Regions from separate parts of the Rhodococcus sp. NPDC059234 genome, predicted to be linked through region 3. Evidence: riboswitches for the same ligand, from Rfam matches in the RefSeq annotation. Region 3 holds a riboswitch; each other region holds the start of a gene.
The links. Region 3 has a riboswitch for S-adenosylmethionine ahead of ACFXGJ_RS06440 (ABC transporter substrate-binding protein). Riboswitches for the same ligand answer to the same signal wherever they lie in the genome.

Region 1: it holds a riboswitch for S-adenosylmethionine, as region 3 does, so the genes downstream of both, ACFXGJ_RS03180 (bifunctional o-acetylhomoserine/o-acetylserine sulfhydrylase) here and ACFXGJ_RS06440 (ABC transporter substrate-binding protein) in region 3, are expected to answer to the same signal.
Region 2: it holds a riboswitch for S-adenosylmethionine, as region 3 does, so the genes downstream of both, ACFXGJ_RS15460 (aminotransferase class V-fold PLP-dependent enzyme) here and ACFXGJ_RS06440 (ABC transporter substrate-binding protein) in region 3, are expected to answer to the same signal.

The regions. Positions count from the first base shown of each region.
Region 1 is NZ_JBHZAH010000008.1:822-8,819, forward strand. It holds gene ACFXGJ_RS03165 (homoserine O-acetyltransferase) at 1-402, opposite strand, end outside; gene ACFXGJ_RS03170 (homoserine O-acetyltransferase) at 547-1,635, opposite strand; gene ACFXGJ_RS03175 (homoserine O-acetyltransferase) at 1,816-2,937, opposite strand; gene ACFXGJ_RS03180 (bifunctional o-acetylhomoserine/o-acetylserine sulfhydrylase) at 3,006-4,319, opposite strand; SAM riboswitch class IV at 4,455-4,572, opposite strand; gene ACFXGJ_RS03185 (amino acid permease) at 4,737-6,134, shown strand; gene ACFXGJ_RS03190 (cupredoxin domain-containing protein) at 6,196-6,552, shown strand; gene ACFXGJ_RS03195 (NADP-dependent isocitrate dehydrogenase) at 6,889-7,998, shown strand, end outside.
Region 2 is NZ_JBHZAH010000069.1:18,100-26,097, forward strand. It holds gene ACFXGJ_RS15440 (NADH:flavin oxidoreductase) at 1-281, shown strand, start outside; gene ACFXGJ_RS15445 (NAD(P)/FAD-dependent oxidoreductase) at 386-1,621, shown strand; gene ACFXGJ_RS15450 (Ig-like domain-containing protein) at 1,708-2,985, opposite strand; gene ACFXGJ_RS15455 (hypothetical protein) at 3,506-3,898, shown strand; SAM riboswitch class IV at 3,877-3,990, shown strand; gene ACFXGJ_RS15460 (aminotransferase class V-fold PLP-dependent enzyme) at 4,040-5,335, shown strand; gene ACFXGJ_RS15465 (putative leader peptide) at 5,345-5,437, shown strand; gene ACFXGJ_RS15470 (hypothetical protein) at 5,525-6,106, shown strand; gene ACFXGJ_RS15475 (winged helix-turn-helix domain-containing protein) at 6,195-6,725, opposite strand; gene ACFXGJ_RS15480 (flavin reductase family protein) at 6,843-7,310, opposite strand; gene ACFXGJ_RS15485 (putative leader peptide) at 7,474-7,545, opposite strand; gene ACFXGJ_RS15490 (YbaK/EbsC family protein) at 7,587-7,998, opposite strand, start outside.
Region 3 is NZ_JBHZAH010000018.1:50,858-58,855, forward strand. It holds gene ACFXGJ_RS06410 (hypothetical protein) at 1-329, opposite strand, end outside; gene ACFXGJ_RS06415 (TetR/AcrR family transcriptional regulator) at 424-1,041, opposite strand; gene ACFXGJ_RS06420 (flavin-containing monooxygenase) at 1,114-2,700, shown strand; gene ACFXGJ_RS06425 (SDR family NAD(P)-dependent oxidoreductase) at 2,697-3,533, shown strand; gene ACFXGJ_RS06430 (alpha/beta hydrolase) at 3,539-4,441, shown strand; gene ACFXGJ_RS06435 (glycine betaine ABC transporter substrate-binding protein) at 4,438-5,052, opposite strand; SAM riboswitch class I at 5,114-5,206, shown strand; gene ACFXGJ_RS06440 (ABC transporter substrate-binding protein) at 5,214-6,158, shown strand; gene ACFXGJ_RS06445 (ABC transporter ATP-binding protein) at 6,167-7,312, shown strand; gene ACFXGJ_RS06450 (ABC transporter permease) at 7,312-7,998, shown strand, end outside.

The sequences.
Region 1 (7,998 bases), on a different contig from region 3:
GGGGCCGGTGGTGCCACGGCACCCGCCGAGCACGTTGGTCGCCAGCACGCACCACTCGTTGGTGTCGAGCGGCTCTCCCGGCCCGACCATGCCGTTCCACCAGCCGGGGGTGATGTGCTCGTCGTCGGCGGGGCCGAAGACGTGCGAGTCTCCGGTCAGTGCGTGCTCGACGAGCACGATGTTGTCCATCTCGGGGGTGGGGGTGCCCCAACACTGCACGGCGACGGTGACGTCGGGCAGGACCTCGCCGCTCTCGAGCCGGAGCGCGCCGATGTCGATTTGCGTCAGGCGTCCGTCGGTCGGCGGAAACGCGTCGACGGCCCGCGTGTATGACGCGGGCGTGATCTCCTCACGGGGAAGCAGTTCGATTGAGGTCGTGGGGTGGTTCACTTGTGAACGCATGTCCAGGATGTTAGAACGCGTGCGCGCAGTCGCGGTGCGTAATCGAAAAGTTATGTATCGGCGCTTCACCGCCGAATCGTTACCGTACCTACCTGATCGCCCGCAACTGGACGCCACGTCCCGCCCACCGGGACGGGGGCCGGCTCAGGCGCCGCCCTGGCCGGACCTGGCCAGGGCCATGGTCTCCCCGAGGAGCGAGGTGACCCACGCGACCTCGGTGAGGAAGCCGTCGTGCCCGTCCGTGGACTTGACCAGCCGCAGCCCGTCGCATCCCTGCAGGTGCTGCGCGACCTCCTCGAGCTGGCGCAGCGGGAACAGCCGGTCCGAATCGACGGCTCCGACGATCACCGGGACGGGCGTCGAGGCCAGGGCGGCCGCCACTCCGCCGCGGCCGCGACCGACGTCGTGCCGGTTGATGGCCTCGGTCAGCACCACGTAGGTGCCCGGGTCGAAGCGCGACACCAGCTTGTCCGCCTGGTACTCGAGGTAGCTCTGCACCGCGTAGCGGCCGCCGTCTCTGGGGTTCTCACCCGACTGCGGGGAGTTCCGGAAGCTGGCGTCCAGGCCCGACTCGGCGCGGTAGGACAGGTGGGCGATCCGGCGGGCGATGCGCAGACCGTCGTCCGGGGTCCGGTCGGTGTCGTGGTAGTCGCCGCCCTGCCAGTGCGGGTCGGTGGTGATGGCCGCGACCTGGGTCGTCTGGGCGCCGATCTGGTCCGCGGTCGCGCAGGCCCCGACGGCCAGGACCAGGGCCGAGCGGACCCGGTCGGGGTGCCCGACGATCCACTCGAGGGTACGCATGCCGCCCATCGACCCTCCGACCACCGATGCGAACCGCGCGATCCCGAGCGCGTCGGCCAGCGCGACCTCCGCCGCGACCTGGTCGCGGACCGAGATGGCCGGGAATCGCGAACCCCACGGGCGCCCGTCCGGAGCCGGGGAGGTGGGCCCGGTTGTGCCGCTGCATCCGCCGAGCACGTTGGCGGCGAGCACGCACCACTCGTCGGTGTCGATGGGTGCGCCGGGACCGACCATCCCGTTCCACCAGCCGGGGGCGATGTGCTCGGGTCCGGCAGGGCCGGTGACGTGGGAGTCGCCGGTCAGGGCGTGCTCGACCAGCACGATGTTGTCGAGGGCGGGACTCGGGGTGCCCCAGCACTGCAGGGCGAGGGTGACGTCGGGCAGGACCTCGCCGCTCTCGAGCCGCAGCGAACCGATGTCGGCGGTGGTCAGGCGACCGTCGGTCGGAGGGAAGGGGAGCGCTCGAGCCGGGTCAGGCCCTCCGCCGTCGGGTCGAGAATCGAGTGTCGAGTCGGGACGGATCACGGGCGACGGCACGCCACCGAGCTTACCGATCCGGTATCCGTCGAACGGGGGACATCGACCGGCGTGCCGGTCGAACACGCCGACGAATCAGCGCCGTTCCGAAGCCGGGCGGAACCGCGCGGCCGGGCCCGAGCGCCCGGCCCTGGCCAGAGCCATGGTGTCCCCGAGCAGGCTGGTGACCCAGTCGGCCTCGGTGAGGAAACCGTCGTGGCCGTCCTTCGAGTGCACCACCCGCACCGGACCCGAGCCCGCGAGATGAGTCGCCAGCTCTTCCTGCTGCCACAGCGGGTACAGACGGTCGGAGTCGACGCCGCCGACGATCACCGGGACCGGCGTCGACGCCAGCGCGGCCTCGACTCCGCCCCGTCCGCGACCGACGTCGTGCCGATTCATCGCCTCGGTGAGCAGCACGTAGGTGCCGGGGTCGAAGCGCGCGACCAACTTGTCGGCCTGGTGCTCGAGGTAGCTCTGCACCGCGTACCGGCCGCCCCGCCACGGGTCTTCGCCGTGCTGCGAGGAGTTCGCGAACCGCGCGTCCAGCTCGTCCTCGGTGCGATAGGTCAGGTGCGCGATCCGGCGGGCGATGGCCAGCCCGGTCCGTGGTGCTCGCCCGGTGCCGTGGTAGTCGCCGCCCTGCCAGTCCGGGTCGGCCTCGATCGCGGCGATCTGGGTGGTCTGGGTGCCGATCTGATCGGCCGTGGCCCGAGCGCCGACAGCCAGGATCAGGGCGGAGGCGACTCGGTCGGGATGCTCGACGATCCACTCGAGTGCCCGCATGCCGCCCATCGATCCGCCGATCACCGAGGCGATCCGCTCGATGCCGAGGGTGTCGGCCAGTGCGACCTCGGCCGCGACCTGGTCGCGGATGGAGATCTCCGGGAACCGCGAACCCCACGGGCGTCCCTCGGCGTCCAGGGACGCCGGCCCGGTGCTGCCGCGGCAACCGCCGAGCACGTTGGTGGCGAGCACGCACCACTCGTTGGTGTCGATCGGAGCGCCCGGGCCGATCATTCCGTCCCACCATCCGGGGGAGGGGTGATCGCTGTCGGCGGGACCGGTGACGTGGGAGTCCCCGGTCAGTGCGTGCTCGACGAGCACGACGTTGTCGCGGGTGGGGCTGAGCTCGCCCCAGGCCTGCACGGCGAGAACGACGTCATCGATGACGGCGCCGTTCTCGAGCGTCACGGGACCGACCGGGACGCTCGTCAGCCGCCCGTCCGGCGTCGGGAATCCTTCAGGAGTCCCGGCCGGACGGGCGCCCGATACGGAGCTGAGGGTCAAGACGCAGCCGCCGCGAAGCCGGTCTCGAGGTCGGCCAGGATGTCGTCGATTCCTTCGATGCCCACGGCCAGCCGGACGAGCCCGGGCGTGACACCGGACGCGAGCTGCTCCTCGGGGGACAGCTGCGCGTGGGTGGTCGAGGCGGGGTGGATCACGAGAGAACGCACATCGCCGATGTTAGCGACGTGACTGTGCAGGGTCAGGGCGTTGACGAACTTCTTTCCCGCCTCGGCGCCACCCGCCAGCTCGAACGCCACGATCGCGCCCGCGCCCTTCGGTGCGATCTGTCGCGCGCGCTCGTGCCACGGCGAACTCGGCAGGCCCGCGTAGGCCACCGCGGTGACGTCCGGCCGCGCCTCGAGGAACTCGGCGACCCGCTGCGCATTCGCCACGTGCCGCTCGACACGCAGGCTCAGGGTCTCGATGCCCTGGCTGATGAGGAACGCGTTGAACGGGGACACCGCGGCCCCGACGTCGCGGAGCAGCTGCACGCGCGCCTTGAGTGCGTAGGCGGGCGCGCCGAGGTCCGCGAACACGACGCCGTGGTAGCTGGCGTCCGGGGTGGTGAAGTTCGGGTGCCGGCCCTGCGTCCAGTCGAACGTTCCGCCGTCGACGATGACGCCCGCGATCGCGGTGCCGTGGCCGCCGAGGTACTTCGTGGCCGAGTGCACCACGATGTCGGCCCCGTGCGAGAGCGGCTGGATCAGGTAGGGCGTCGCGACCGTGTTGTCGACGATCAGCGGAATGCCGTTCTCGTGCGCGACCGCCGAGATCCCGGGAAGGTCGAGCACGTCGTTGCGCGGGTTGGAGATGGTCTCGCCGAAGAACGCCCTGGTGTTCGGCTTGATCGCCGACCGCCACTGCTCGAGGTCGTCCGGGTCCTCGACGAACTCGACGGTGATGCCCAGCTTGGGCAGCGTGTAGTTGAAGAGGTTGTACGTGCCGCCGTACAGACGCGGGCTCGCCACGATGTGGTCGCCCGCCTCCGCCAGGTTCAGGATGGCGAACGTCGACGCGGCCTGGCCGGACGACAGCAGCAGCGCCGCGACGCCGCCCTCGAGTGCCGCGATCCGCTGCTCGACCGCGTCCTGGGTCGGGTTCATGATCCGGGTGTAGATGTTGCCCGGCTCGGCGAGACCGAACAGCGCCGCGGCGTGATCGGTGTTGTCGAAGGTGTACGACGTGGTCTGGTAGATCGGAAGCGCACGCGCCTTGGTGGTCGCGTCCGAGGTCTGACCGGCGTGGATCTGCTTGGTCTCGAAGCTCCAGCTCGAGGTCGGATCGGCCGAGGCAGGGGTGTTCTCGCTCATGGGTCGTCTACTCCAGTGAGAGTGGGGGAGTGTGGCGCATCGGAGGCGCCGAATGACAGATGAGGACTATCTGCGACAACAACACATGGTGAACCTCCGTCGGGTCGTGGCCCTGTTTGTGGGTCCGTCCCAGCGGACCCGCGCTTGTCATCCGAACTGTCGTTCGGAAAACCAGGTCATCACCCGGGGCACCCCACCGCGGATGGAGGGTTGCCGGCCAGCGAGCCGGGGCTTGACGCTGACACTCATGACCTGGCGCCGATCTTAGCGGCACCGGTCGCGTCGGCGGACAGTTGGCCCCCGGTACCGAACGTCGGCAGACAGCCGAAACTCCGCTCGACCTCGTGTGACCTGCATTACAGCACTACACTGCTCGGCGCACATTGAACGTTTGATCGTCCGGCTGGGAGACCCACAGTGAAAGACGCCGCCACGGCGCTGACCCGGGGTCTGACCGCCCGACACATCCGATTCATCGCCCTCGGCTCGGCGATCGGCACCGGGCTGTTCTACGGCTCGGCCGGAGCGATCCAGAAGGCGGGACCTGCGGTCCTGCTCGCGTACGTGATCGGCGGCGCCGCGGTGTACCTCGTGCTGCGCTCGCTCGGTGAGATGGCGGTGCGCAATCCGGTGTCCGGCTCGTTTGGCGAGTACGCCGGCAGGCACCTCGGCCCGCTCGCCGGTTTCCTCACCGGCTGGACGTACACGTTCGAGATGATCGTGGTGTGCCTGGCGGACGTCACCGCGTTCGGCGTCTACATGGGGTTCTGGTTCCCCGACGTGCCGCGGTGGATCTGGGTGCTGGCCATCGTGTTCTTCATCGGCGCACTGAACCTGTTGAGCGTCAAGGTGTTCGGGGAACTCGAGTTCTGGTTCACCCTCGTCAAGGTGGGTGCGATCGTGGCGATGATCGCGGCAGGCGTGGCGATCCTGATCTTCGGATTCGGCGTGCACGACACCGAGCCGGCGGTCAGCAACCTATGGGCCGACGGGGGATTCTTCGCAACCGGGTTCGGCGGGTTCGTGGCCTGCTTCGCGATCGTGGTGTTCGCGTTCGGCGGCACCGAGATCATCGGGATCACCGCGGGCGAGGCGGAGGACCCGGCCCGCACGATCCCGCGCGCGGTGAACACCGTGCCGCTGCGGATCATGCTGTTCTACGTCGCGACCCTCGCGGTGATCATGGCGATCAGCCCGTGGCAGACCATCGGCACCGAGGGCAGCCCGTTCGTGCAGATCTTCGAGGGACTCGGGATCGGTCCGGCCGCGAGCGTCCTCAACGTCGTCGTCATCACCGCCGCGCTGTCGGCGATCAACAGCGACATCTTCGGCGCCGGCCGGATGATGTACGGCATGGCTCAGCGGGGTCAGGCCCCCGCGGCGATGACGAGGGTCTCCCGCGCCGGTGTGCCGTGGCTGACGGTGGTCGTGATGACGGTGGCGATGCTGGTCGCGGTGCTGCTCAACTACCTGATCCCGGAGAGCGTGTTCCTGGTCATCGCGTCGATCGCCACGTTCGCGACCGTCTTCGTCTGGGTGATGATCCTGCTGTCGCAGTACCGGGCCCGTCGACGGATGAGTGCCGACGAGGCCGCTGCACTGAAGTTCCCGGTGCCGCTGTGGCCGTACGGGCAGCTGGTCGCCCTTGGCTTTCTCGGGTTCGTGGTCGTGGTGCTCGCCTTCGACGCCGACACCCGCGTGGCGCTCGTCGTCGGCGCGGTGTGGCTGGCGATCCTTGCCCTCGCGTACCGCCGGTTCCTCCGGCCGCGGCTCTCCGCGTCGCCCGAACCCGTCCCGGCGGACCGGGTCGCCTGACCGCCGTTTCTCGACCGCTCGCGGCAGTCGGAGCGGGTCGTCGATGGCCTACGCTGGAGCGATGAAGACAGCCGCGCGGGTGCTCGTCGCCGGAATCGTTGTGGCCGCCGGTGTTTCGGGGTGCAGTAGTTCGTCGACGTCCAGTACGTCCGCGCCGGCGTCCGGAGCGGTGGTCGAGGTCGCGCACATGGCGTTCACGCCGAACACGATCACCGTCGCTGCGGGCGAGACGGTGACGTGGAAGTTCGACGACCGCGGCACCCCGCACGACGTGGTCGGTGTCGGCGACGCGAAGTCGGTGCTGCACAGCGCGCCGATGAAGGAGGGCACCTTCAGCTTCACCTTCACCCAGCCCGGCACCTACCAGTACCTGTGCACGTTCCACCCGGACATGCGCGGGACGGTCGTCGTGCGCTGACCGCGCGGTGGATCGGCCGTCGGCCGTGGTCGGCCCGCGTAGGGAACCGCTAGTGTGTGACGTGTCGCATACTCTCCGTTGCGCTCCGCCTGCGGGTCGGGGGCCGGAGCGGTGGGGGCCGAACCCCTGAAAGTTACCGGACAGTAGGATGTCCGTCCCTCTGGGGCACGCGTCGCGGGCGGGGGCGCTAGCAGTACGCTCGTCTTGTTTAGTGCGGAAACCTCGGGTTTGCGCGCGTTGTATAGGTTTACTGATGAGTCGTTTGCGGTCCGCCCACAAAGTGCGACCGTAGACCGTGTGACCAGGGGAAACTTCCTAGGAGGACGCGAAGTACACATGTCCAAGATCAAGGTTGAGGGTACCGTCGTCGAGCTCGACGGCGACGAGATGACACGCATTATCTGGCAGTTCATCAAGGACAAACTGATCCATCCGTACCTCGATGTGAACCTCGAGTACTACGACCTCGGTATCGAATACCGCGACAAGACCGACGACCAGGTCACGATCGACGCCGCGAACGCCATCAAGCAGCACGGCGTCGGCGTCAAGTGCGCGACCATCACGCCGGACGAGGCTCGCGTCGAGGAGTTCGGCCTGAAGAAGATGTGGCGGTCGCCCAACGGCACCATCCGCAACATCCTCGGCGGAACGATCTTCCGCGCGCCGATCCTGATCTCCAACGTGCCGCGTCTGGTTCCCGGCTGGACCAAGCCGGTGATCGTCGGACGTCACGCCTTCGGCGACCAGTACCGCGCCACCGACTTCAAGGTCCCCGGCGCCGGCACCGTCACCATCACGTACACCCCGGAGGACGGCTCCGAGCCGATCCAGCACGAGGTGTGCAAGATTCCCGAGGACGGCGGCGTCGTCATGGGGATGTACAACTACAAGAAGTCCATCCAGGACTTCGCGCGTGCGTCGCTGGCCTACGGCCTGCAGCAGAACTACCCGGTGTACCTCTCGACCAAGAACACCATCCTCAAGGCCTACGACGGCATGTTCAAGGATGAGTTCCAGCGGATCTTCGAGGAAGAGTTCAAGGCCGAGTTCGACGCCGCGGGTCTGACCTACGAGCACCGCCTCATCGACGACATGGTCGCCTCCTCGCTCAAGTGGGAGGGTGGCTACGTCTGGGCCTGCAAGAACTACGACGGCGACGTCCAGTCCGACACCGTCGCGCAGGGCTACGGCTCGCTGGGCCTGATGACCTCCGTGCTGATGACCCCGGACGGCCGCACGGTCGAGGCGGAGGCCGCGCACGGCACCGTCACGCGCCACTACCGTCAGCATCAGCAGGGCAAGCCCACCTCGACGAACCCGATCGCGTCGATCTTCGCGTGGACCCGGGGTCTCGAGCACCGCGGCAAGCTGGACAACACCCCCGAGGTGATCAACTTCGCGCAGCAGCTCGAGGACGTCGTCATCAAGACCGTCGAGGGCGGC
Region 2 (7,998 bases), on a different contig from region 3:
CCTACCAGGACCTGTTCATGCTCGAGCAGGCCCGGCAGATCCGGGCGGCGGTGAAGCTGCCGCTGGTGCTCCTCGGCGGGGTCACCGACCGGGCCGGCATGGACACCGCGATGGCCGAGGGCTTCGAGTTCGTGGCCATGGCGCGGGCGTTGCTGCGGGAGCCGGACCTGGTCAATCGGATCGCCGAGGACGCGCGGACGAAGTCGCTGTGCATCCACTGCAACAAGTGCATGCCGACGATCTTCTCCGGCGCGCGTTGCGTACTGGTCGAACGAGGCTAGCGGGCAGTGGCAGGAAGGCGACTGCGTCGATGGTTGCCGACCCGCTCTGCCTGCCCTCGGAACTCTCATCAGCCCGACGGGGCACACACGCTAGGAGACTGCACATGGAAGCTGAACACGAGTTCGACGTCGTCGTGGTGGGAGCCGGTCCCATCGGAGCTGCCACGGCACGGCATCTCACTGCGCTGGGCGCGGACGTCCTCGTCGTCGGCCCCGACGAACCCGCGCGTTTCGACGATCACGAGGGGGTGTGGGCCGGGCACTACGACCAGGGCCGACTGGCGCACGTCCTCGAGGTGCCGCTCGTCGCGTCACTTCTCGCCAACCGTTCGATACGTCGATTTCCCGCCTTGTCCGAAAGTGCCGGCATCGAATTCGCCAAGCCCACACAGTCACTCGCGGTCATGCCTGAGATTGTCGCGGACCCTGAATCGGCTGAGTGGTTCGACAGGGAACGACTGGTGGCCAATGCCGCAGACCTCGGAGTAGAGGTCGTCCGACTCGGCGAAGCGGACCTGCGCCAACGGTACCCACACCTGAGCTTCGAGCCCGGGCACGTAGGGGTTGTTCAGCCGGAGGCCTTCATCGTCAATCCGCGAGAGTTGACGCGGACGTTGCTCACGGTAGCCACGAGAAACGGGGCGACTCTCGTACGCGACGACATCGTCGACATTCGACGCGAGGCGGGCGGGCGACGTGTCACCGCACGGTCCGGTCAGTCATGGCGCGCCCAGTCCGTCGTCGTCGCGACCGGTGCGGCCACCAACGCAATCGGGTTGTTGGCCAGGCCCCTCGCGATGGACACCTTCGGGGCCACGGTCGTCCTCGTGGAGGCACCTGATCCGGACGAGTCCGATCTTCCGGCGACGATGTACCTCAAGATCCGCGAGGGCCGAACCCTGTACGGCGGAATCGTCATGCCGCCGCTTCGCTACCCCGACGGACGTTGGTACTTCAAATGCGCAGGAAACAGTGTGCTGGAGACTCCGTTGGACACATCGGACGAGATTGCCCGATGGGTTCGAACTGGCGGTAACGAGAAGGACATCGACGATGCGCTTTCGGTCCTGACGGACCTGCTGCCGCGGCAGCGGTTCGGTCCGGCACACACGCGGCCGTGTCTGGTTTCGGCCAACCACACCGCCCACCCGTACATCGACCAGGTCGAGGACGACCTGGTCGTCGCGGTCGAGGGCGAGCGCGGTGTCATGGCGGCCGACGAGATCGGGCGACTCGCCGCCGAACTCGTCTCCACCGGTCGATGGTCCGACAGTATCCCGCACGACCTGTTGCGCGCCGTCTGGGACGTTCCGCTTGCGGCCGACTCGCTCGGACGGTGACGTGGTGCGTCGCGTAGCCGATGAACGGGAGATCGGACGTCACGTCACCCGCGGCGAGCACGGTACGGCGCCCGCCGCAGGCGCGGTCAGCGAGGAAGAGGCGCCGGTCCGGGCGCGGGCGCCGCGCCGTGCAGCGCGCTGCCCGCGACCCACTGGGCCCACGGCATGCTCCAGTCGCCGTTCTGCCACACCTCGAGCGGGGCGCCACCCGTGTTGCGGACCTCGACGACGTCACCCGGCTGGGAGAAGCCGAAGAACCACTGTGCGTTCTCGGGGTTGAGGTTCAGGCAGCCGTGCGAGACGTTCGTGTTGCCCTGAGCCCACACGCTCGACGCCAGTTCGTGGAGGTAGATGCCGTCGGTGCTGATCCGCGTCGCCCAGTTGATCGACTCCTTGTAGCCGAGCCGGGAGTTGATCGGCAGGCCGTACGTCGAGGAGTCCATGATCACCGGGTTCGACTTGTCCATCACCGTGTAGGTGCCCGGCTGCGTCCAGAACGAGAGCGTGGTGTTGCCGATCGTCTCGGTGCCGCCCCGCCCCATCGAGGTGGGCATCTCCCGGATCACCTGGCCGTTCTCGTAGACGGTGACCATCTTGGTGTTGTCGTCGGCGATCGACACGTGCGAGTCGCCGATCTTGAAGGCCACCTTCTCGTCCGACTGGCCGTAGAGGCCCTTGCCGAGCTGGGCACCGTAGATCTTCGCGTCCACCGACACGGTGGTGCCGGGCGCGTAGTAGTTCTGCGGGCGCCAGTGCGCGTTCTGGTCGTCCATCCAGTACCAGGAGCCCTGCACCGGGGGAGTGGTCGTGACCGTCAGTGCCTTCTCGGCCGCGGCCTTGTCGCCGATCTGCTCGTCGAAATGCGCGACCACCACCATGCCCACGCCGTACGTCGCGCCGTCCTTGATCGAGATGCCGCCGGTGGTGTTCAGATTCACGGCGGTCTGATTGCTCGGGGCGACCGTGGTGACGGTCGAGTCCTTCGTGGTGGCTACGCCGTCCTTGTCCACCGCCGCGACCGCGAGCTGGTACGTCTTGCCGTAGCCAAGCGGCTCTCCGGGCTTCCACGACGTCTTGTCCGGGGTGAGAATCCCGGGGATCACCTTGCCCTCGGGATTGGTCAGGGTGACCGACGTGATCGTGCCCTGCGCGACGTTGACCTGAACCGGGCTCAACGGGCTGACCGGGGTACCCGCATCCGCGGGGGTGACGGTCACGACGGCCGCGCTCTGCTTGGTGGTCGGGGCGGCGGCGGGGCCGTCCCCGGACTTGTCGCCGGTGGAGATCGTGCAGCCGGCGAGCGTCAGCGCTGCCACGACCACACACGTCACCGCGAGGGTCCTGCGCCGCAGGCGGGTAGCCATCATGCCTCCTCGAGTTCGAGCGGACACGATGCACCGCACGTCGGAACTGTCACCAGAATATCGGCGTTCGACAGCGCGTGCGTCTGCGGCGGTGATCGACAGGAAAAGCGCTGGCCAGGGGGAGGTCGGCGGGGATCGGGCTGCGGCTTGTCCGCCGATCGGGGGACAGCCGATTCATCCGATCCCGGGTCCAGCCGGTGGACAGACTCCGGCAGCGCCCGGCGCGATAGTTGATCCATGCCGGAAACGGCGACGGAATGCGGGTTCGGAACCCAGGCTCGGTGAGTTCTCGGTCACACCCGCTCGAGCGCACGATTCCGCCGGGCAGGCGGGTTGTCACGTGGAGAGGAAGTACACGAATGAACACATCAGCGATCGCACCATCGACGGGTCGGGCAGCGTCCGGGTACGGAGGGACGATGAGCACGGAGGAGATCAGGTTTCGGATCGACGCGATGTTCGCTCGCGACGAGGCCCCCTCGGTCCTCGGCGGGTCGGCAGTTCGGGCGGAGGGCGTCCGATGATCGAGCTCGGTTTGCGTTGTGGGCGAGGGGCATCGACGAGTGCGACGGGTGGATCGGCGCGTTCGCGTCGGGTGCTGTGCATCGGGGATCCTGCCGCGTTCGTCGCGGCGGCGCCGTGGCTGGCGAGTCGCGGACTGGAGGCGACCCACGTCCTCGACGGTGACCTACGCGAAGGTGAGGTGCTCGGCGCGCTCGCCACCGAGGACGTGCTCGACGGGCTGTGTACCGCCACCGAGGCCGCGGCCGTCCAGCGGGTGAGAGTGCTCGGCCTACCGCTGGCCGGGGTGCGCGACGTCGGCCGGTTCGAAGTCCCGGTGTCGAGCGGGTGGCTTGACAACGTGGCGGGCAGCCTGCAATTCTCTGGTCAGGTCATGAGTGCCAGCAGATAGCCCCGGCTTGCTGGCCGGCAACCCTCCACCGCGGTGGGGTGCCCCGGGTGACGACCTGGCCGCTGTCCGACCGGGCACGGCAAGCGCGGACTCGAAGCACAATCGCCGAATCGCTCGGGTCCCTGGACAAAGGGATGTTCCATGACTGCCGTTCTCTCCGCCGACACCTGTGCCACCGATGCGGTTCTCTCTGAAATCTGTTCTGCGACTGCACCTTTCGCTCAGGTTTCGGGGTCCGAGCTCACCGTTCCGCTCGCCGGCGGCGGTTCCTGCACGTACGCCAACTTCGACTACGCGGCCAGCGCCCCCGCCCTGGCGCAGGTGACCGAACGCGTGCAGGAACTGCTGCCGTACTACGCGAGCGTGCACCGCGGCGCCGGGTACGCGTCCCAGGTGTGCACCGCCAGCTACGAGGGCGCCCGCGAGGTGGTCGCGCGGTTCGTCGGTGCTCGTACGGACGACGTTGTGGTGTTCACCCGCAACACCACGGACTCCCTGAACCTGCTCGCGGGCTGCGTACCCGGCGAGACCGTGGTTCTGGACATCGAGCATCACGCAAACCTGTTGCCGTGGAAGCGAAACGGTGCCCGAGTTGTCGAGTCGGCCGACTCGGTCGAGGAGACGGTGCAGCGCATCGCCGCCGAACTCTGCTCCCGCCCGACCGCGCTGCTCGCGGTCACCGGGGCGTCCAACGTCACGGGCGAGGTGCTGCCGATCGCGCGACTGGCCGAGATCGCGCACCGCTGCGGGGCGCGGATCCTGGTCGACGCCGCCCAGTTGCTGCCGCATCGCCGCGTCGACATCGCCGCGCTCGGGGTCGACTACCTGGCGTTCTCCGGACACAAGCTGTACGCGCCGTTCGGCGCCGGAGCGCTGGTCGGGCGTGCCGACTGGCTCGATGCCGCGCAGCCCTACCTCGCCGGCGGGGGCGCCACCCGCGACGTCTCGGCGGCGGGCACGGTGGAGTGGGCGAGTGCCCCGCAGCGCCACGAGGCCGGCACCCCGAACGTGCTGGGCGTCGCTGCCCTCGCCGCGGCCTGCGAGACGCTCGCCGGGCTCGACTCCGCGGGCGCGGAGGAGCACGAGCGCGCCCTGTGCGAGCGGCTGACCGCCGGACTGAGCGCGGTCGCCGGTGTCCACGTGCTGCGAATCTGGTCGGACGCGCCTGACGCGGTCGGCATCGTCACCTTCACCGTCGACGGCGCCGAGCCGCGGGAGGTCGCCTCGTACCTGTCTGACCGGTACGGCATCGGCGTGCGCGACGGCCGGTTCTGCGCGCACCCGCTGCTGGCCCGGCTCGGTCGCCCCGAGGGGGCGGTCCGCGCCAGCCTCGGTCTCGGTAGCCACGCCGCGGACGTGGACCGACTGGTCACGGCCGTCGCGGAGTTCGTCTCCTCGCGCGCCGACGACCAGGCGACGCCTGCGCCCTCGCGGTAGCATCTGGGCATGGCATCCGTGACGACCGTGGCGATCGATGCCCAGTGGTGCCGTCGTCACGTGGATCTGTGCCGTACCGCGTCGGGAATGTGTTCGAGCTGAGGTCCGCCTCGAGCCCGTTCACTCCTCCCACGCACCCCGAGGACTGTCATGTCTGCCTATTCGCCTACCCGTATACCGCCGCTGCACGTGGCGGTCGAACTTTCCGGCGCCGGACACCACCCGGCGTCGGGCTCGCACACCGAATTCCGAATTCCCCTGGGGCTCAGTGACTACTGGGTCGATCTCACTGGGGCGCCCTTGGATCTGGTCGCCGAGCCGGCCACCGTCGTCCGGGTCCGGGCGCGCGACCTGCGCGAGGCTCAGTTGCGACGCGAGGCCGTTCGGGCCCGGGTCGCCGACGAGGGGCGCAACCCGGACTCGGTGACCGTGCTGCTCGACCTCGAGGTGTTGCTCGCCGACGATCATCGCAGCGCGCGAAGGGAACTCGCCCGACTCGACGCGAGTCTGGCCCGGCCGCGGGTACCGGACTCGATTTCCTACGTCGGCACCGCGCCGGGGCTTTCCGGGCTGATCGCCGACATCGGTGCCGCCGGCGTCGCCGACGGAGTCACCCTGCTGCCGCTGGTGCTCCCGCGGGTGCTGGACCGCGTTGTCGACGACGTCCTGCCCGACCTGCACGAGCGCGGTCTCACCAGGCCGTCGGAGATCCTCGGTGAGGTGCTGAGCCGGTTCGGATTGTCCACCGACAGAGCGGTTCTCGCCTCCTGACTCGGGGGAGTGTCGGGAGTCCTCGGTCGGTCCGGCCGACCGAGGGCCCCGGCGTCGCGATCGAACAGCGGGCGCGGGCGGGTGTGGGCTACGCCGCCGGTTCGGAGACGATGCGGACCCGGGGGTCGGGATCGAAGCGGTAGCCGGTGCCGCGCACCGTCGAGACCAGCCACCCGAAGCGGTCCAGTTTGGTCCGCACGCGCGAGACGTGCACGTCGACGCTGCGGCCGGGCCGCTCCCTGTCGCCCAGGGTGCCGCTGAGCTCGAGCAGGCGTCGACGCGACACCACCACCCGGGGCCGTCGCGCGAGATGCGAGAGAATCTCGAATTCGGTGTGGCTCAACGAGACCGGACGCCCGTGCAGGAGCACCTGGCGGGCGGGCAGATCGATCAGCAGCGGCGCGTCCGAACTGGGCCGGCGCTCGGCTGCCGCCGCGGGCGTGACGGCGTCCACCCGTGCCCGGGTGCTGACCCCGGGCACGATGTCCTGGGCGGCGGCACGCAGTGCGTTGGCCAGCGAGATCAACTGCTGACGATCGGCCGAGCCGGGGTTCGAGAACTGCAGTGTGAGAACGAGATCGGATGTCGAATTCTGCTGTCCGACGGAAGAAACGGTCATGACGGCTCCAGGCGGAGGGTAGGGGAGGGTGCGGCGGTCGTCGTCAACGACAGCCGCGACACTCCCGTCCGTAGCCGCTGGCGTGCCCGGGGCGGGGCGTGGTCGGGCGGGGGTTGCTCATTCGCCCAGCGGGGTGGGGCGGTAGTACCGGCCGTCGTGGTAGAGCAGCGGGGCCGCGGCGGCCTCCGCGTCGTCCTCGTCGTGAACGCGGGTGACGAGCCCGATGACCAGGGTGTGGTCGCCGATCGGAATCAGCTGGTGCACGGTGGTGCGCAACCAGATCGGTGTGCCGTGCAGCACCGGTTCGCCGGTGTCGAGGCGCTTCCACAGCGATTCGTCGCTGAACCGCTGGTCGGCGCTGCGGGAGAACCGATGCGCGAGGTGCTGCTGGTGCTCGCCGAGCAGATGGATGACGAGCGAATCCGCCGCGAGCAAGGCCGCGATGGACGACGAGGTCTGCGCGATGTTGAACGAGATCAACGGCGGGTCCAGCGACAGCGACGCGAAGGACGTCGCGGTGAATCCCACCGGCCCGGCGCCCGAGTCGAGCGTGACGATGGTGACGCCCGCGGGGTAGCGGCGCATGGCGGCGCGGTACTGGTCGGCGGTGATGCCGATCGGATCCTCGGGGACCGGGGCGTGCGGAAGGTTCGCGAGAGGCTGGTGCGGGGCGGGATGCGACAAGGCGTTCTCCGGATCTAGGACTGCACGAGATGCACGCACCATCGGTGCGTGCTGACGAGTCGGATCAGTGCGAACACAGGCTAGTGGCGACACGGCACAGGTCGACGTGTCGTCGGCTCCATGCTCCGTCGGTCACTTCGTCCTCCAGGGTCGGTTCGAGTCACTATAGAACCCGGGTCAGTCGACGTCGATCTCCAGGCCCGCGGTGATCCGAACCAGTTCACGAAAGGTCGTCCGGAACACCGCGTTCGGATGCCCGGCCGCGGCCCACAGTTCCGGGTAGTCGGCCAGCGCGGTGTCCACGTAGGTGGGCAGGTTGGTCGGGTGTCCGACCGGGGCGATCCCGCCGACCGGCTGTCCCGTTGCCCGCCGGACCATGTCGGAGGGGGCCCTGGTCAGGGTTCCCTCCAGTCGTTTGCCGGTCCGTTCGAGGTCCACCTGGTGGGCGCCCGAGACCAGCAGGAGCACCGGTTCGTCGTCGAGCAGGAACACCAGCGACTTGACGATCGCGGCGACATCGACCCCGAGGGCGGCCGCCGCCTGCGCTGCGGTGTGTGTCGGTTCCTCCCGCGTGACCACCACGCCGTGG
Region 3 (7,998 bases):
AAATGGCTGAAGGTGCCGCGTGCCGCCTGAACCGCGATGAAACCGACGTCGGCGAGACCGAACGCGGCGAACGCGGCGGCCAGCACCCGCGTCCAGCGACTTCCCTTGTGCGGCAAGTTCAGTAGCCACGCCAGGGTCGCGCCGTAGAGCGCGAACGCGATCGCGAACTTGAACGGTTTGACCCAGACCGACACCCCCAGCAAGGTTCGGTCGTCGACGACCATGCCGACGGCGGAGGCGAGTGCCAGCGCCACCATGGCGGCGACCATCACCATGAGCGGCCGTTGGCGCTCCAGGAGGGGGCGGACCTGCGATCGGAAGGTGTCCATGCGATCGACGCTATGGACACCAGGTCCCCGGCCGCGTCCCTCCGCAGAGCCAGATCGGCTCTGATACCTGGGTATGACCCGGGCGCCTCGGTGGCTAGTTCGCGCCGCCCAGCAGCGCGGCGGCCGAGGCCGCACCCATCGCGACCGCGGGCAGCGCGGTGACGATGAGGTCGATCAGTTCCTCGCGGGTGATCTGCGGGTCTCGCAGCCAGCTGATGGTGGCCTCCTCGACGAAGGCGATCCAACCGCGCACCCCGAGGGTGACCCGCGCGTCCGCGGCGATGCCGATCCGGGGCAGCTGCGCGACGATGCGATCGGCCATCGTGGCGCGGGTCCGCTCGAACTCCTCGCGCATCTCCGGATCCCCGCTCGCGGTGCCCCGCAGGAGGGAGACGTAGCTGTTGCGGTTCTCCGAGACGTAATCGACGTAGGACTCGATCGCGGCATGCAAGATGTCGAGGGGCTCGCGGGAGAGATCGGGTGCGGTGCGCTCGAGCATCTCGGCGCTGACGTGCCGCACGATGGCCAGATGGAAGTCCCGCTTGGAGGTGAAGTAGTGGAACAACAGCCCCCGGGAGACGCCGGCCTGGTCCGCGATCTCCTCGACCGAGACCTGCTCGAGCGGCCGCTCGGCGAGCATCCGGGCACCCAGGTCGATCAACTGGGCACGGCGCTCCTCCGGGCTCATCCGGGTGCGCTTGACAACCTCCATGGACAGTCAGCTTACTGAATCCGAGTCAATTAGCTATTGACTGGGGATCAGTAAGGCCATATTCTTCGGTACATGAGTCTCCCAGTTACAGATACTGCAGCGAAGCCCCAGGCCGCTCCGCGCGAGGTCGACACACTGATCATCGGCAGCGGCTTCGCCGGCTTGGGCGCCGCTATCAAGCTGGTTCAGGCGGGCAAGCGCAACTTCCTCGTCCTCGAGCGAGGCTCGGACGTGGGTGGCACCTGGCGGGACAACACGTACCCCGGGGCCGCCTGCGACGTGCCCTCGCAGCTCTACTCCTACTCGTTCGCGCTCAACCCCGACTGGACCCGCTCGTTCTCGCCGCAGCCGGAGATCCAGCGCTACATCGAGTCGGTCTCGCGCAAGTACAACGTGCTCGACAAGCACGTCTTCAACTGCGACGTGCTGTCCGCGCACTGGAACCAGGCCACCGCCCGCTGGGACGTCGAGACCACCCAGGGCCCGTTCGTCGCCAAGATCGTGGTGTCCGCGATCGGCGCACTGTGCGAGCCGTCGCTGCCGGACATCAAGGGCATCGAGGGTTTCGAGGGCGAGATCTTCCACTCCTCGCGCTGGAACCACGAGGCCGATCTGACCGGCAAGCGGGTCGCGGTGATCGGCACCGGCGCCTCCGCGATCCAGATCGTGCCGCAGCTCGCCTCGAAGGTGTCGCGGCTCGACGTGTACCAGCGCACCGCGCCGTGGATCCTGCCCCGCGCGGACCGCGAGTACACCACCCTCGAGCACCTCGCGTTCAAGTACGTGCCCGGATTCCAGCGCCTGTCCCGCCTCGGCATCTACCTGATGCGCGAGACCCAGGTGGTCGGCCTGGCCAAGGCCCCGGTGTTCATGAAGCCGCTGCAGTTCGCCGCCCAGCGGCACCTGCGCCGCCAGATCAAGGATCCGGTGCTGCGCAAGAAGGTGACGCCGAACTTCCAGATCGGCTGCAAGCGCATGCTGATCTCGAACAACTACTTCCCCGCGCTGACCAAGCCGAGCACCGACCTGGTCACCGACGGCATCGCGGAGGTCACCGCCACCGGGATCGTCGACCGCACCGGCACGACCCGCGAGGTCGACGCGATCGTGGTCGCCACCGGCTTCCATGTCACCGACTCCCCCACCTTCGCCGGCATCTACGGACGCGACGGCCGTTCCGCGGCAGAGGTTTTCGAGGCCAGCGGCCAGCAGGGCTACAAGGGCTCGGCGATCGCGAACTTCCCCAACATGTTCTTCCTCGTCGGCCCGAACACCGGCCTCGGACACAGCTCGATGGTGTTCATGATCGAGTCTCAGCTCAACTACGTGGTCGACGCGATCGAGACCATCGAACGCCATGGCATCGGCACCGTCGAGGTCCGGCAGGAGGCGCAGGACGAGTACAACAAGGACCTGCAGGACAAGCTCGCGAGCAGCGTCTGGAACAACGGCGGCTGCGCCAGCTGGTACCTCGACAAGCACGGCAACAACACCACGCTGTGGCCCGGCTTCACCTTCGAGTTCCGTAACATCACGCGCAAGTTCGACCTCGCCGCCTACGACAGCGTGGCCGTGAAGGACCTGCCGACCGTCGCCGGCGACGAGATCGCCGCAGAGATCGCCCACGACATCGACGACGAGAAGGTTGCAGCAGAATGAGCGAGTTCACCGGCAAGGTAGTGGTCATCACGGGCGCGGGCTCGGGCATCGGACGCGCGCTCGCACTCGACCTCGCGGGGCGGGGCGCCCGGCTGGCCCTGTCCGACATGGACAGCGCCGGTCTCGCGGAGACCGTCCGCCAGGTCACCGCGCTCGGCGCGGAGGTCCGGTCCGACCACCTCGACGTCACCCAGCGCGAGGCCGTGTTCGAGTACGCCGCAGCGGTGGCAGCACATTTCGGCAAGGTCAACCAGGTCTACAACAACGCGGGCATCGCGTACCACGGCGAGTTCGAGAAGTCCGAGTTCAAGGACTTCGAAAGGGTCATGGACGTCGACTTCTGGGGAGTCGTCAACGGCACCAAGGCCTTCCTGCCGCACCTCATCGCCTCCGGCGACGGTCACCTGATCAACATCTCGAGCCTGTTCGGCCTGCTGTCGATGCCCGGCCAGACCGCGTACAACTCCGCGAAGTTCGCGGTCCGCGGCTTCACCGAGGCACTGCGCGAGGAGATGCTCATCGCCAAGCACCCGGTGAAGGTGACCTGCGTGCACCCCGGCGGCATCAAGACCGCGATCGCCCGCAACGCGACCGCCGGACCCGGCGAGGACCTGGCCACCTTCGCCGAGTTCTTCGACAAGAAGCTCGCCCGGACCACACCCGAGGAGGCGGCCAAGACCATCGTCGGCGGCGTGCGCAAGAGCAAGCCGCGCGTGCTCATCGGTCTCGACGCGAAGGCGCTCGACGCCTGGGTCCGCCTGGTGGGCCCGAGCTACCAGCGCATCGTCGCGATCGTGGCGGGGCGAGTCCTGCCCAAGTCCTCGGCGAAGTAGCCGACGTGCCGTACCTTCCACGGCCGTTGGTCGCCGCCAACCTCGGCGCATTCTACCGGCTCGCACTGCACTCGACGATGCCCGCACCGGTGGCCCGAAGGCTGCTCGACGCGGGTTCGGTGCTGCAGACCCTGCCGTCGGGCACGGTGGTCCGTCCGACCACCCTGGCCGGCCGCCGGGTCGAACGGGTGACGGTCGGCGCCACCGAACGCCCCACCGCGGTGCTCTACCTGCACGGTGGCGGGTACACGCTCGGTTCGCTCGCCACCCACCGGTCGCTCGCCGCGCACGTGGCCGGCGCGAGCGAGGCCGCCGTCTACGTGCTCGACTACCGGTTGGCGCCGGAGAACCCGTACCCGGCGGCGCTCGACGATGCGATCGACGCCTACCTGGAACTGCTCGTCGAGCACGGATACCGCGCCGATCAGGTTGCGATCGCCGGCGATTCGGCAGGCGGGGGGCTGTCGCTGGCCGCCGCCCGCGCCCTGATCGACCGGCACGGCGTGCGCGCGGCTGCACTCGGGCTGATCGCACCCTGGGTGGATCCGGGGGCCCGGGACGCACCGTTCGATCGGGACCTGGTGGTGAACACCGCATGGTCGTTCGCCGCCGCGCGGGCGTATCTCGGCGACGGCGACCCCGCCGACCCCGGCTACGCGCCGCTGCTCGGCGACATGTCGGGCCTGCCACCGACGATCGTGCACGTCGGCACCACCGAGGTGCTCTACCCACAGGTGGTGACGTTGGTCGAAAAGCTGCGCGCGGCAGGCGTTCCGGTCGACTACACCGAGTACCCGACGCTGTGGCACGTCGCGCACCTGCAGGCGTCGATCGTGCGGGAGGCCGACACCGCGGTGCGTGAGCTCGGCGGCTTCCTCGGCAGGGCGCTGACGGGGGTTCGGGCCTAACGCGCGCCGAGCCAGTCCGCGGCGGCCTGGTCCGCGGTGCGCTCACCGCTGCGCACCGCATCCCCCATCTGCGCCAGCTCCGCCGAGGTCAACTCGCCCGCAACAACGTTGAGCGCCTTCACCTGAGCGGCGGTCAGCACGCCCGAGCGCATGAGCGGCACCACGTTCTGCGCCGGCTCCGCACTGCCCGCCTCGCCCGCCTCGCCGCTGCCCGGTTCCTGCGCCATACCGTAGTCGGACACCGACAGACCCGCCGGGAGCGAACGGTTCAGCTCCTCGAACACCGCGTCCGACTCCGTCGCGGTGGCACCGGGATGCAGTCGCTCGAGCAGTCGTCCCGTGTACTCGGGCACCAGCGTCACCGCGCCCGAGTCGAGTGCGGTGAGGTCCTCCCCCGCGGCCAGACCGAGCCGGGTGTCGACCGGGGATCCGGTGCCCCGAAGCACGCCCGCGTAGATCTCGGCCAGCACCCTGCTCTCCGCGGCCTGCCCCGACCCGACGGTGATCGAGGGCAGCGGAGGCGGGCCGTCGAGACCCGAGTCACCCGACGAACAGCCCGAAAGCAGTACCGCGACCACGGCGACCGCGCCGGCCCACAGTCGTGAGTTCATCGCGCGCCACGCTCCTTCGGTCACCGTGCAAATGTCGTACCCATCGTTACACTGAGCGCGAACACCATCTCGAGCGGCCGAGAGATCCGGCTTGACGACGCCGCAGCAACCAGTCCCGAACATGGGCGGGTGCTAACGCCGGAACCGATGGAAGGATGCCGATGCCGCTCTCCCCCCGCCTCTCGATCGCCGTCGTTGCGGCCGCCCTGGCGCTGACCACCGTCGCGGCCTGCGGCAACTCCGACCCGCTGGCGAGCGGCGGCAGCGGCAGCTCCGACCCCAACGCGATCATCGTGGGGTCGGCCAACTTCCCCGAGTCCGAGACGGTCGCGAACATCTACGCGGAGGCCTTGAAGGCCAACGGCTTCGACGTGAGCACGAAGCTGAACATCGGCAGCCGCGAGGCCTACGTGCCCGCGGTCAAGGACGGCTCGATCGACGTGATCCCCGACTACACGGGCAACCTGCTGCAGTACCTCGACAAGGACGCCACCGCGACCGCCGCCGCCGACGTGGATGCCACGCTGACCGCCGCCCTGGGCCCCGACCTGGCGATCACCACCCCGGCACCCGCAGAGGACAAGGACGCCGTCGTGGTCACCCGGGGCACCGCCGACCAGTGGCAACTGACCTCCATCGCCGACCTCGCCCCGCACTCCGCGGAGGTGAAGTTCGGGGCGCCTGCCGAGTTCCAGGAGCGCTCGGTGGGCCTGCCCGGCCTGAAGGAGAACTACGGGCTGGACGTCAGCCCCGGAAACTTCGTGCCGATCGCCGACGGCGGTGGACCGGCGACCGTGCGGGCACTGGCCGACGGAAAGGTCACCGCGGCGAACATCTTCACCACCTCGCCCGCCATCGCGGCGAACAACTTCGTCGTCCTCGCCGACCCGAAGAACAACTTCCCCGCCCAGAACGTGGTGCCGCTACTGCGGGCGAGCAAGAAGTCCGAGAAGCTCACGGCCGTCCTGGACGCCGTCTCGGCCAAGCTCACCACCGAACAACTTGTCGCACTCAATGATTCGGTGTCCGGCAGCGCGAAGACCGAGCCCGCCGCAGCCGCCTCCCAGTGGGTGACCGCCCAGGGGCTCGACAAGCCGGTCTCCTAGGGGCGGCCGTGATCAGTTTCGAGTCGGTCACCAAGCGCTACCCGGACGGCACCACCGCCGTCGACGGCCTCGACCTGACCATCGACGCCGAATCCTTCACCGTGTTCGTCGGCCCGTCCGGATGCGGCAAGACCACCTCCATGCGGATGATCAACCGGATGATCACCCCGACCGCAGGCACCGTCACGGTGAACGGCCGGGACGTCGCCAACACCGACGTCGTCGAGCTGCGTCTCGGCATCGGCTACGTCATCCAGGGCGCCGGACTGCTCCCGCACCGCACGGTGATCGACAACGTCGCGACCGTCCCGGTGCTGCGCGGCGATTCGCGCCGCGCCGCTCGCAGGGCCGCACTCGAGGTACTCGAGCGGGTGGGACTCGACCCAGCGCTCGCGGGGCGTTATCCCGCGCAACTGTCCGGCGGGCAGCAGCAGCGCGTGGGGGTCGCCCGCGCCCTGGCCGCGGACCCGCCGATCCTGTTGATGGACGAGCCGTTCAGTGCCGTCGACCCGGTGGTCCGCGAGGACCTGCAGGCCGAGATGCGGCGATTGCAGGCGGACCTGCGCAAGACCATCGTGTTCGTCACCCACGACATCGACGAGGCGGTCAAGCTCGGCGACCGGGTCGCGGTGTTCGGTCCGCACGGCCGGTTGCAGCAGTACGCGCCGCCCCAGACGGTGCTCGCCTCCCCGGCAACGGACTTCGTGGCGGCCTTCGTCGGCCGCGACCGGGGTTATCGCGGACTGTCGTTCCGCGCCGCCGACCAGGTGCCGCTGCACGAGATCCGCACCGCCACCGAGGCCGAACTCCCCGCGCTTCGACTCGACCAGGGCGAGTGGGTACTCGTGGTCACCGACGTCGGCGCCCCGCTGGGCTGGATCGACGTCACCGGTGTCGAAGGTATCCGCGCGGGCAACTCGCTCTTCGACAGCACCGCGGCCGGCGGTTCGCTGTTCGCCCGGGGCGGCGACCTGCGTCAGGCCTTGGACGCGGCGATCTCCTCTCCTTCGGGAATCGGTGTCGCCGTGGACGACTCGGGCACTGTGGTCGGCGGCATCCACGGCTCGGAGGTCATCCGCAAGCTGGCCGAGCAGCGTCAGGCCGAGGACCGGGAACGGGGCAGACACTTCTTCGACGGCGAAACGGTCGGCTGATGCGCTGGCTGATCGACAACTTCTCCTATGTCGTCGACCTCACCAAGACGCACCTGTACCTCGCGCTGGTACCGCTGCTGATCGGTCTCGTCCTGGCCGTGCCGGTCGGCACGGCCATCCGCAACGTCCCGTGGCTGCGCAAGACGACGACGACCATCGCCTCGGTAGCGTTCACCATCCCGTCGCTGGCCCTGTTCGTCACCGTCCCAACCGTCTTCGGCCTGAGCATCCTCGACCCGCTGAACGTGGTGATCGCGCTCGCGATCTACTCGACCGCGCTGCTGGTCCGGGCGGTGCCCGAGGCTCTCGACTCGGTACCGGCCGACGTGATCGACTCGGCGACCGCGATGGGCTACACCCCGTTGCGGCGAGCGCTGACCGTCGAACTACCGCTGGCGATTCCGGTGCTGATCTCCAACATCCGGGTGGTGGCGGTCACGAACATCTCGCTGGTCTCGGTCGGCTCGGTGATCGGCATCGGGGGGCTCGGCGAACTGTTCACCAAGGGATACCAGCGCGACTACCCCGATCAGATCATGGCCGGCATCATCGCAATCGTGTTCCTGGCGTTGGTGTTCGACGCGCTGCTGTACGTGGTGGGCCGCGTCTTGACACCGTGGACCCGAACGGCCAAGGGCCGCAGGGCCACCGACCCGGTCAACGTACTGCGCGACGCCGAGGGGCCG